DNA from 2 places in the Vibrio sp. JCM 18905 genome. Region 2 is predicted to be linked to the other one. Evidence: predicted binding sites of a transcription regulator. Region 2 holds the regulator's gene; the other holds the start of a gene.
What was found. Region 2 encodes CRP, which controls carbon source genes, mostly activating them, when cyclic AMP is high. Its sites were predicted from a motif close to TGTGANNNNNNTCACA; they were not measured.
Positions count from the first base shown of each region.

Region 1: a site for CRP is predicted at 3,031-3,046, ahead of gltB (glutamate synthase large subunit). Genes of this name have one in related genera too.

Region 1 is NZ_AP043879.1:433,245-439,790, reverse strand. Features, by position in the region: gene ACZ5ZC_RS10235 (sensor domain-containing diguanylate cyclase) at 8-1,756, opposite strand; gene mnmL (tRNA modification radical SAM protein MnmL/YtqA) at 1,792-2,751, opposite strand; gene gltB (glutamate synthase large subunit) at 3,304-6,546, shown strand, end outside.
Region 2 is NZ_AP043880.1:427,337-433,882, forward strand. Features, by position in the region: gene astA (arginine N-succinyltransferase) at 1-546, shown strand, start outside; gene astD (succinylglutamate-semialdehyde dehydrogenase) at 575-2,032, shown strand; gene ACZ5ZC_RS18650 (DUF1338 domain-containing protein) at 2,282-3,073, shown strand; gene crp (cAMP-activated global transcriptional regulator CRP) at 3,219-3,851, opposite strand; gene ACZ5ZC_RS18660 (phosphoribulokinase) at 4,092-4,961, opposite strand; gene ACZ5ZC_RS18665 (YheU family protein) at 5,086-5,298, opposite strand; gene ACZ5ZC_RS18670 (hydrolase) at 5,332-6,339, opposite strand; gene ACZ5ZC_RS18675 (TIGR02444 family protein) at 6,427-6,546, opposite strand, start outside.

The DNA of each region.
Region 1 (6,546 bases), on a different replicon from region 2:
CAAAGCGTTAGCAAGAACTTGGGTGAATACAGGTGCGATTACGTCCATCCGCTTTGGCTTGGTATAGCGCACTGTCAGCCATGGCAATACCCATTTCCGGTTCATCACCATGTTGAGGAATATAAGAGACAAGACCGATACTGACCGTGAGACGTTCCGATGCTTCTGAGCTGTCGTGCTCCATATCGAGTTGTCGAATTTGTTCATGAATACGCTGCGCTACATTGCTCGCGCCTTCCGTTGTGGTATTCGGCAGGATAAATCCAAACTCCTCACCACCATAACGCGCAACACAATCCGAGGAGCGATTGATGACTTTTGTGAATACGGTAGCAACACTGACCAATGCTTCATCACCTTGCTGATGGCCGTAACAGTCGTTGTAATCTTTGAAAAAGTCGATGTCACACAACATGATAGTGAGCGGCAGCTTTTCGCGGGCATGGTGGTACCATAGTACCTGCAGTTGTTCATCGAAGCGGCGTCGGTTCGATACCTGAGTTAAGCTGTCCATAAAGCTCAACTTTTCTAACTCTAAATTGGCTCTCTCCAACTTTTGTTCGGCAAGGTAACGTTCAGAAATATCACGCGCCATGATCAGCACACCATTCGTTCCTGAAGCTTTATCTTTAAAGGGCGATTTCACCACATCAAACCACGTACTTTTGCCATCACTGCTAACGACTTTATCTATGTATCGGACAGGTTCTGACTGACGCAATGCATCTAAATCACTAGCGGCTAAGCGAGCGTACATCTCTTCAGGAATGACATCTTGAAGGCGCTTACCTATCAAATCAGACACGTCTGAAATACCTAATGCATTAACGAACGGTTTATTACACGCTTGATAGACCATATTCTCATTGAAGATACCGATAGAGTCAGGGCTAGCGTCAAGAATAGTTTGTAAGATAGTATCCCTTTGCGCCAACGCAACTTCTGTATCTTTACGGCGCTCCATTTCATCTCTCAGGTTTTGCTGCATTTTGTGCCACTCGGTCACATCATGACTAATGGATAATGTACCGATCAGCTCACCACTCGGTGACACAAGGGAATTTTGATTCACTTCCAATAAGCAACTGCGACCTTGTGGATCCGTCGTCCACTTGCGCTCACTCTTTCTGGTAGCCTCGCCCATGGAAGCCTTTGATGCACAGGCTTCTTCCCTTCGCCCTTCCCAAAATTGATCAAATGCTCGGTTCGTCGTTAATAAATTCCCTTGGCGATCTTGGGTACAAATTAACTCAGAGAGTGAGTCTAGTGCCGAACGGGCAATCATTAATTGCGCAAGCTCTTGTTGCTGCTCTTGATGAGTGGATTGATATGGCTGCGCGTAGATGATCCAAACACGGTGATTGCGCAGCAAACTCTTTCTTCCTGACAACTCCACCTTGATAGATTCGCTCTCAGATAAGCGCCAGTCAAATACCTGCTGGCTAAAATGACGACTAGAGACACTGTCGAGAAACGACTCAAGCGCACGAATATCGAATAAAGCGGGATACAAATATCCCGTTCCTAAAGAGCGAATACCTAACAACTGCATTGCAGCTTGGTTAGATAACAAGATCTGAGCATGACCAGTATCCAGCACTATGACTGGATAGGGTGAATCCGTTACGAGTTGCTTAAGTGATGTTTGAAAGTGCAAATAGATCAGTGCTAACGCGCACACGCTAGCGATTAATAACAAGACGACATAGCCATAACCGCCTTGACCATCCCAAAGCCAATTGAGTAACTGATCCATCGTTTAAACCTTTAAAGAAAACTGGTTAAAATATATCAGTTATTTATTGAGCGATCTGCTATTAATTCCGGTTTAGTATAGATAAAAGCGTTTCCCGTTAGGCTTCCTTGAGCACCATGTTCACTGAGAGCTCGACCAATTTCAGTCATCGCCAGCCAGCGATTTTCACACCACAGTGGCGATAATAAGGTAGGTCTACGAGCTGCTGATGAAACGCGATGGTAAATCACATCTGGTGGTGTCATACGAATCATCTCACTGGCAATAGCGACATACTCTTCTAGCACTGGCGCCTCTAATCGTCCTGCACGCCACGCTTTCGCCATCGTGCTGCCTTCCACAATATGCAAGCCATGTAACTTAATGCCATCCGTGCCCACGGCTAACACTTTTTGCAGCGTCTCAATATTATCGTCGCGGCTTTCTTTCGGTAATCCAACAATTAAATGAGTACAGACTTTAATACCTAGCGCACGCGCACGCTTGGTGATCTCGGCATAACATTCGAAATCATGACCGCGATTGATGCGCTTAAGGGTGTCGTTATTAGCGGTTTGAAGCCCTAACTCTAGCCAAATTTCATAACCTTGCTGTACATAGTCAGACAGCAAATCTAATACGGCATCAGGCACGCAATCTGGACGAGTCCCGACACACAATCCCACAATATCAGCCGCTTTTAGTGCTTCTTCATACATATTTTTCAGCACTTGCACTTCCGCATAAGTACTGGTGTAAGCCTGAAAATAAGCGAGATACTTCTTCGCTCGATGAATTTCGCCCGCACGATCTTTCAACTGATCGTGAATACTCTTTATCTGTACTTCTTCATCCGCAAACGAAGCCACATTACAAAAAGTACATCCTCCCCGACCAATAGTGCCATCTCGGTTAGGGCAACTAAATCCACCGTGCAACGTTAGTTTATGGACTTTTTCACCGTATCGACGCTGAAGGTCTTGGCCGATTGTATTGACCAACTCATGTAACTGCATAAATTCTCACCAACAATGAACCGTAATCAATCTCACTACGATCTGTGTAAATAAATTACATCCCTGCAAGAAAAAACACACAATACTAGTCAATTCAAACAAACATCATACGGCTCAAAATCAATAAACCTGCATAAATACAGATAAAAAACGTTCATGTTGCGTAAATGTTAAACTAAAAATGCATAATTAAACGAAAAAATTGGGTCACAACGTCGACTTTTTCATTGCATTCTGAAGTGACAAAATTGTAGGATACTTACACAACCCCGTTATTTTTGTGACTTTTATTACAAAGTACACTGCGGGATTTGTCGGTGTTATCCCACTCCTACCTATATAAATCACTAAATAGTGGCAATAAATAAAGGGATACCACCAAGGATTGTTTTTCTCGCAAAACTTTTCCTGCGAGATACGGAAAGGAATCAAGATCGGTCAACCTAGATCGGTGGCGATAATAAATATAAAGGACAAGACGTAATCAATGGTCTAGGTGGCATTTGCCTGCCTGGTGCTTTTGCGTCGACATTGAACTGGAAGGATGTATCTATGGTAGATAGAGAGCAAAATCCACAGGGTCTATATACTCCTGAATTGGAGCATGACGCGTGTGGTATCGGTTTTGTTGCTCACCTTAAAAACCGTAAATCTCATGAAGTAGTGACTCAAGCATTGGATATGCTAGCTCGCATGGAGCACCGTGGTGGTCAAGGTTGTGATCCATGCAGCGGTGATGGTGCGGGTATCTTGCTACAAAAACCTCATGAATTCCTATTAGAAGAGGCCGTTAAGCTCGGCATTAAACTGCCTTCATTTGAAAAGTATGGTGTGGGTGTCGTACTTTTCCCGAAAGACGAATACAAACGCGAGCAATGCCGTGACATTCTAGAACGTAACGCACAGCGTCTAGATCTTGAAGTTATCGGCTACCGTGTATTGCCAACCGATAACTCAATGATCGGTGCAGACCCACTAAGCACAGAACCTCAGTTTGAGCATGTGTTTATCTCTGGTGGTCCAGGTATCACACCTGAAGAGCTAGAGCGCAAACTGTACGTACTTCGTAACTACACTGTACGTGTTTGCCTAGAAAGCGTTTCGAACATTGGTGACGACTTCTACATTAACTCAATGTCTTACAAGACATTGGTGTACAAAGGTCAGTTAACGACCGAGCAAGTGCCTCAGTACTTCCTTGATCTACAAAACCCGACCATGGTGACTGCACTGGCACTGGTACACTCTCGTTTCTCTACCAACACCTTCCCGAAATGGCGTCTTGCACAGCCTTTCCGTTACATTGCCCACAACGGTGAAATCAATACAGTTCGCGGTAACTTGAACTGGATGAAAGCCCGTGAGGCGATCATTGAATCCGATCTATTTACCCAAGCTGAAATCGACATGCTGCTTCCTATTTGTCAGGAAAGCAGTTCGGATTCATCTAACTTTGACATGGCACTTGAGCTCCTAGTTCTTTCTGGTCGTAGCCTGCCGCACGCATTGATGATGATGATCCCGGAAGCATGGCAAGAAAACAAAAACATGGATCCTAAGCGTCGCGCGTTCTATCAGTACCACGCTAACATCATGGAACCATGGGATGGTCCGGCTTCAGTATGTTTTACTGATGGTGTTCAAGTTGGTGCGACACTCGACCGTAACGGTCTGCGCCCTTCTCGCTACACAGTGACCAAAGATAACTTCCTAGTAATGGCATCAGAATCTGGTGTTGTGGATATTGAGCCAGAGAACGTTGAGTTCCGCGGTCGTCTACAACCAGGTCGCATCTTCGTTGCAGACTTAGAGCAAGGTCGCATCATCTCTGATGAAGAAGTGAAAGACACCATCGCAACAGCGCAGCCTTACGAAAAGTGGGTAGAAGAAAACCTACTGAGCTTGAAGAAGCTGCCAGATGCGAGCAACCAGTTCAGCCAACCTAAGCCAGAACATCTTCTACACCGCCAACAAGCGTTTGGCGTAAGTACTGAAGAAGTGAACGAAATCATCGTTCCAATGGCGAATGACGCAAAAGAACCATTGTCAGCAATGGGTGCCGACTGGCCTCTTGCAGTTCTATCTCATCAGTCTCAACATCTTTCAAACTACTTCAAGCAGCTGTTTGCACAGGTAACTAACCCACCGATCGACCCGATCCGTGAGCGTATGGTGATGTCGCTGAACACTTACTTGGGTAAAGACCAAAACCTTCTGACTGAAACACCACTTCACTGTCAGAAAGTCGAATTGGAATCGCCTGTTCTGGCGAACTCTGAGCTTGAGAAACTGCGTGCGATCGATAACGAGCATCTTCAGGCGAAAACGCTAGATATCGTATTCCAAGCCAGTGAAGACCAAGGCAAGCTTGAGCGCGCACTAAAACGTATCTGCCAATACGCAGAAGACGCGGTTATTGATGGTTACTCAATCATCCTGCTAACTGACCGCGCAGTGAACTCAAACCACGCCGCTATCCCAGCAATGCTGGCAGTTGGTGCAGTGCATCACCACTTGATCCGTAAAGGCCTACGTGCGAAGTGTGACATCGTGGTTGAAACTGGTGACGCGCGTGAAACGCACCACTTTGCAACGCTAATTGGTTACGGTGCCAACGCCGTTAACCCTTACCTAGTGATTGAAACCATCATTGAGCTTCAGCGTACGAAGAAGCTGGATCCAGAAGCGAACCCTCGTGATCTGTTCAACAACTACCGTAAAGCGATCAATGGCGGTCTTCTGAAGATCTTCTCGAAGATGGGTATCTCAACCCTGCAGTCGTACCACGGTGCGCAAATCTTCGAAGCATTGGGTATCCACAAATCCGTGGTCGACAAATACTTCACAGGTACAGTTTCTCGTATCCAAGGTCTCACCCTTGACGATATTGCTAAAGAAGTGCTCGTTCGTCACCGCATCGGTTACCCACAACGCGAAATCCCAATTCAAATGCTGGATGTGGGTGGTGTTTACCAATGGAAACAGCGTGGTGAGAAGCACCTATTCAACCCAGAAACCATCTCGCTACTGCAAGAGTCTACGCGCAACAAGAACTACGATCAGTTCAAGCAGTACGCGACAGCAGTCGATAAACAAGGTGACAACGCGGTAACTCTGCGTAGCCAGCTAGAATTCATTAAGAACCCAGCTGGTTCTATCTCTATCGACGAAGTCGAGCCAATTGAAAGCATCGTGAAACGCTTCGCAACCGGTGCAATGTCATTCGGTTCTATTTCTTACGAAGCACACTCCACATTGGCTGTTGCGATGAACCGCCTTGGCGCAAAATCGAACTCTGGTGAAGGTGGTGAAGACCCAATGCGTTTCGAGCGCAAAGAGAACGGCGATTGGGAACGCTCTGCAATCAAACAGGTAGCTTCGGGTCGTTTCGGCGTAACCTCTTACTACCTAACCAACGCTGATGAGCTACAAATCAAGATGGCTCAAGGTGCGAAACCAGGTGAAGGTGGTCAGCTACCAGGCGATAAAGTAGATGACTGGATCGGTGCTACACGTCACTCAACTCCGGGCGTCGGTCTTATCTCGCCACCACCACACCACGATATCTACTCAATCGAAGATTTGGCTCAGCTTATCTACGATTTGAAGAACGCGAACCGCGCGGGTCGTGTAAACGTGAAGCTGGTATCGGAAGCTGGCGTAGGTACGATCGCTTCCGGTGTAGCGAAAGCGAAAGCAGACGTTGTACTAATCGCAGGTTTCGACGGTGGTACTGGTGCATCCCCAATGTCTTCAATCCGTCATACTGGTCTTCCTTGGGAACTTGGTTTGGCA
Region 2 (6,546 bases):
GAAACGATCTTTGCGGAGATGCGTGGTGTTTCAGACGACGAAGGCAACTCGCCGTTCTGGCAATGGTTACAAGAGCATTTCTTCTCCATCGATTTCACGCTTGCGGATTACCTCACAGGTATCGGCAAGAAAGGCTTTATTGCTGACTTAATGCCGAAGCTGCCTATTTACATCAACCTGTTGAGTCCAGAAGCGCAAGCCGTGATTGGTCAAGTGCATGACAATACTCGCCCAGCATTAAAGCTGCTTGAGCGTGAAGGCTTCACTAACCGTGGCTACGTGGATATTTTCGATGCGGGTCCAACCGTTGAATGTGACTTACGCAATATTGAATCGGTACGTCACTCGTTCCGTGCGCAAGTGAAAATTGCACAACATAGCAGTACGCAAGACTTCTTGATGTGCAACTCATCGTTCGAAAACTTCCGCGCAGCAGTCACCAAAGCGGCGTATGACCCTGAAACACAAAGCGTCATGATCGCACCAGACGTTGCGGATGCACTTTTGGTTGAGGAAGGGGATTTTGTTCGCCTTCTTCCGCAGTAACAGACGACAGAATTTAAGGATAGAAACAATGACACATTGGATTGCAGGTGAATGGGTACAAGGTCAGGGTGAAGCATTTACGTCTCTGTCACCTTACAACCAAGAAGTGATCTGGCAAGGCAACGGTGCAACGGCAGAGCAGGTGAATCAAGCGGTATCTGCAGCGCGTGAAGCGTTTATTGACTGGAAAAAACGCCCATTTGCAGAGCGTGAAGCGATCGTGTTGGCTTTTGCTGAGAAAGTAAAAGAGAACAGCGAGAAAATCGCTGAAGTCATTGCCAAAGAAACTGGTAAGCCAATTTGGGAAACGCGCACTGAAGCAGCGGCAATGGCAGGTAAAATTGCCATCTCTATTCGTGCTTACCATGACCGCACTGGTGAAGCGAGCCGTGAAGCGGCGGGCAACCAAATTGTGTTACGTCATCGCCCACTGGGCGTGATGGCGGTATTTGGCCCATATAACTTCCCTGGTCACCTACCAAATGGTCACATTGTGCCTGCGTTACTAGCGGGTAACACCGTTGTGTTCAAGCCATCCGAGCAAACGCCTTGGACTGGCGAGCTAGCTATGAAACTTTGGGAAGAAGTAGGTCTGCCGAAAGGCGTGATCAACCTTGTCCAAGGTGCGAAAGAAACCGGTATTGCGCTTGCTGATGCGAAAGGCATTGATGGCGTACTGTTCACGGGCAGCGCGAACACGGGGCATGTATTGCACCGTCAATTTGCGGGTCAACCAGGCAAAATGTTAGCACTAGAAATGGGTGGTAATAACCCGATGGTGATCTCTGATAAATACGGTGATTTGGATGCCACGGTGTACACCATCATCCAGTCAGCGTTTATCAGTGCCGGGCAGCGTTGTACGTGTGCTCGTCGTTTGTATGTGCCATTGGGTGAGAAAGGCGATGCGCTTATCACCAAGCTCGTCGAAGCGACGAAGAATATTCGCGTAGACCAACCATTTGCAGAGCCTGCGCCATTTATGGGGCCGCAAATCTCCGTTGCCGCAGCCAAGTTCATTCTCGATGCACAAGCGAACCTTCAATCACTTGGTGGTGAAAGCTTGATTGAAGCTAAAGCAGGAGAGGCGGCGTTTGTTTCTCCGGGCATTATTGATGTAACGAACATTGCTGAGCTACCAGATGAAGAGTACTTCGGTCCACTTCTGCAAGTGGTGCGTTACGAAGGGCTAGAAAAAGCCGTAGAACTGGCGAACGACACGCGCTTTGGTCTCTCTGCTGGTTTAGTTTCAACTGACGACCAAGAATGGGAATACTTCGTTGACCATATTCGTGCAGGGATCGTGAACCGTAACCGCCAGCTCACTGGTGCAAGTGGTGATGCGCCATTTGGTGGTCCTGGTGCGTCAGGTAACCTACGTCCAAGCGCTTATTACGCAGCAGACTACTGTGCGTACCCGATGGCATCAATGGAAGGTCAAGAGACTATCTTGCCTGCAACATTAAGCCCAGGTGTGGCGCTATAAGTTTTAATAACAGAGTCGCAACCATGTATTGCGGCTCACCTTGCCGGCGAATCATTTAGGTATGGGTTGTAGTGATCGTTGGCAGAACACGGAAAGTGAGCAAAGACTCGGAAAAGCGTGTTGACTGACTGGCATTTACCGTCACAGGTTGATGGCTGCTCGTTCATTATTCTGGACAACTTTTCGTTGTGAGCGAGCAGTCAACTTCCGCTTACCTTTTAACTCTACATCTCGTAACAAGGAGTCGTTATGACGCCCGATGTGTTATTTGAATCGCTATGGCAAGATTACATTCAACGTCTTTGCCCTTCTGCTGCGAAAGTACATCAGCTGCTTCAAGAAGATGAGCCTCTGATTAATGATCATATAGCTTTACGTACCTTCAATATTGCGCCTCTTGGTATCGAAACCTTAGCTAAACCATTTGTAGCCATTGGCTACCAGGCATGTGGTGACTACGTTTTCGAAAGTAAAAAGCTGGTTGCTAAACACTATGAGCACCCTGATCCGAAGCAACCTAAAGTCTTTATTAGTGAGCTAAAAGTTGAGGAGTGTTCACCTGAGCTGCAAGAGATTGTGAAAAAGCTGGTGGCACAAGTCGATGCAGGCAAGCTGAACGATAGCGCATTCTTACATGGTGGACGCTTGTGGGATTTAAGCTTTGCTGACTACCAAACGTTGGCTAAAGAAAGTGAATATGCATCTTGGTTGGCTGCGCATGGTTACGGCGCAAACCACTTCACGGTGAGCGTTAACCAGCTCAATGAATACGAAGAAGTGAAGCAAGTAAACGATCACTTACGTACGGCCGGATTTACCATCAATGAAAACGGCGGGGAAGTGAAGGGCACTCCTGAGGTGCTACTAGAACAATCATCGACCATGGCGGATAAAGTGGCGGTTCGCTTTAGCGAAGGCACTGAAATTATCCCTGGTGGCTTTTACGAGTTTGCTAAGCGCTACCCGATGGAAAATGGTGAGCTGTACCCAGGTTTTGTGGCGGCTTCAGCGGACAAAATCTTTGAAAGTACGAATGGCTAACTTTTAGGGTGAACCTTTCGGCTAACCAACTTGCTCATTAGTCTTTTGTTGCTCTGAGCTTAATGTGGTTACAAGACAAATAAAAAGCCACCAATGTCGCCATTGGTGGCTTTTATAATTTTGTTCGCGTCACTCTGGTTTGAGATTAACGAGTACCGTAAACCACGATAGTTTTACCGTGCGCAGAGATTAAGTTCTGCTCTTCTAACATTTTCAAGATACGACCTACTGTCTCACGAGAACAGCCAACGATTTGACCGATTTCTTGACGAGTGATCTTGATTTGCATGCCGTCTGGGTGAGTCATTGCGTCTGGTTGTTTTGCAAGGTTCAGAAGCGTCTGAGCGATACGACCAGTTACGTCTAGGAACGCCAGGTCACCCACTTTTTGGCTAGTTACTTGAAGACGACGAGCCATCTGCGCAGAAAGGCGCATTAGGATGTCTGGGTTTACTTGGATAAGCTGACGGAATTTCTTGAAAGAAATTTCAGCAACTTCACAAGGAGATTTAGCACGAACCCAAGCTGTGCGCTCTTGGTCTTCCTCGAATAGACCAAGTTCACCAATAAAGTCTCCTTGGTTTAGGTAAGAAAGGATCATCTCCTTACCTTCTTCGTCTTTGATAAGAACCGCAACAGAACCTTTAACGATGTAGTACAAAGTTTCTGCCTTTTCGCCCGCGTGAATTAGCGTGCTCTTTGAAGGGTACTTATGAATATGACAATGTGAAAGAAACCACTCTAATGTTGGGTCGGTTTGAGGTTTACCTAGAACCATAATATCTCACTTCCTCTGCAGGGTACGCTTGCGCTATCCATATTTTAGCTAAGCCTGAATTAGGCATACTAGAATAAGAGCACTTTTTATATGCTGCAAGCTCTCTTGTGTTTCGGTAAGAAATAGTATCCTTTTTCGAAAACGATTTCTTGATTTTAATCGTGCCATGATTGAGATTTTGTAAGCAAAACTGTGCACATGATCACGGTATGAAAAGTAAACATCTTCGCAGGCAGGTTTTTAGCCAATTTTCCCTGTTTCGATGAGCTGTTGTAGGATAGGCCGAACTATGAGCTCCATTGCAAAGCTCATCTTACCGCCTGGCACGACAATCGTGTTGTGGCGTGACATGAATGAGCCATCAATCATAGCCAGGAGATATGGGAAGTCGACTTTCTTTATCCCACGCAAGCGAATCACGACAAAGCTCTCATCTAGACTTGGGATACCTTTCGCGTTAAGTGGGTTAGAGGTATCGACCGTTGGGACGCGCTGAAAGTTAATATGAGTGCGAGAAAATTGCGGAGTGATGTAGTTAAGATAATCGTCCATCGAGCGCACGATAGAATCCATTACTGCTTCTCGTGAATGACCGCGGTCACGAGTATCACGCACAAACTTTTGGATCCACTCTAAGTTTACGATTGGTACCATACCAATCAAGAAATCCACATGCTGCGCAACATTAACATCGCCATCCACAACACCGCCGTGCAAGCCTTCATAGAAGAGAACGTCACTGTTCTCCGGTAAGTCCTGCCATGGTGTGAAGGTACCAGGCATTTGATTATAAGGTACGGCCTCGTCAAAGGTGTGTAGGTAGCGACGTACGCTGCCTGCGCCATCGTGACCATATTTACGGAAAAACTCTTCCAATCCTGGAAAGTCATTAGCTTGAGGGCCAAAGTAGCTAATGTGTCGACCTTGCTCGCGCGCTTTACGGATTTCTATATCCATTTCAGGGCGAGTAAAGCGATGGAAGCTGTCGCCTTCAACCCATGCGGGTTTAACGTTCATCATATTGAACATCTTACGGAAGGCTTCAGATGTAGTGGTCGTGCCGGCACCGGATGAACCAGTAACCGCAATAATTGGGTGTTTAGCTGACATGACAAACCTTGTCGAAAATTACTTACCTGTAATGTGCAGTAGGCTGCTACTGCACGGTCGATAACCCACTATAGCACGTAACAATGCCTTGTCATTGAGTGGGGTACGGTAAAATGTGAAGGGTCTAAAATTTTGTTTTTACCTGAATATCGACGGTTTCGTGCAGTTCAGAGAATACGATAACCGCTTCGCCTTTTTCTAATTGAGTTTTTACTTGATCCACTTTGTCTTGCAAAGAAATCTCGACGGTTCCGTAATCCGTGCCTTCACGTAAGACGAATTCACGAATTAAGTTTTCCAATGTTTCTGGCGCAATGTCTTGCCATGGAATGATCATAAATACCTCGAACTTTTATGATGAGCGGCTAGTTTACTGCTTTCGCTGCTTGGATACAGCAGAAAGGTAATCTGCGGCAATACTTTCGTAATACGCTGGCAGCGCTTCTTCCAACCAAAATTTCGGCTTGAGCGCTGAACCTGTAAGGAAACCAACATGCCCACCGTGCTCAAAGAGACGGTAATCAATATTATCTGGCAGAACAAATTTCGGGATCACATCGTCGGTCATGAATGGATCGTCTTTGGCGTGAATGATCAGTGTCGGTAGCGTGATCTGTTGTAATTTACTTAAGCCAGAACATTGATCGTAATAATCTTGTGCGTCTTTAAAACCGTGCAGTGGTGCCGTGATCAAATCATCGAATTCATACAATCGTGTGACACGTTTTATTGAGTTGTAGGACAAAGCGAGCTCGCCATGCAACAAGTGATGTTTTTGCAACGCGTTGCGTTTGAGCGAAGAGAGCAGGTAACGGCGATACACTTTCGAAAAGCCTTGTTCAATACGGTTCGCACACGCTGCTAGGTCTAAAGGCGCTGAGATAATGGTCGCCGCATTCAAAATGGGGTGGTCTTTGTATTGGGCTAAATAATTCGCCAACATGTTACCGCCAAGAGAAATACCGACCGCAACTTTGGGGTTATCAGGAAAGCGTTGCTCAAGGTGCTCTAAGAAGTGGCGGGCGTCAGTCACTTCACCAGAATGATAGGCGCGAGCTTTCTTGTTTGGCTTACCGCTACAACCGCGGAAATGCATCATCACCGACAGCCATCCGGATTGAGCAAATGCATTCATTAGGCCATTGGCGTAAGGGCTATAGAAGCAGCCTTCTAGTCCATGAAATAAAACAAAAATCGGCTTTTTTTGCGCAGGTTCTTGGGTTGGGTCCTCGCTCCATGCGAGATCGAGAAAGTCTCCATCGGATGTATCGAGGGTTTGCCAAATCGGCGTAAACAACGCTTTTTTGCGAATAAAACGCGGTAAAAGCGTTTGAAGATGCGGGTTTTTGATCCCGGCGGCTGCGAAAAATTGTGTCATACCTAACTGCTCTTATGCGGTTCTTCGGTGTCAGTTGAAGAACTTATTAATATAATCCTTTATAAAGATTATAGGTATTCTACAGATTTATGGGCGTTTTGGTGGTTGAATGTTTGGCACCGGAATAGCAAAGGCCTGTTGCAAATGCTCACCACCAAGTTGACGACAGTATCTCAGCGTGAGTGGGACGCCATCATTTTTGACCAG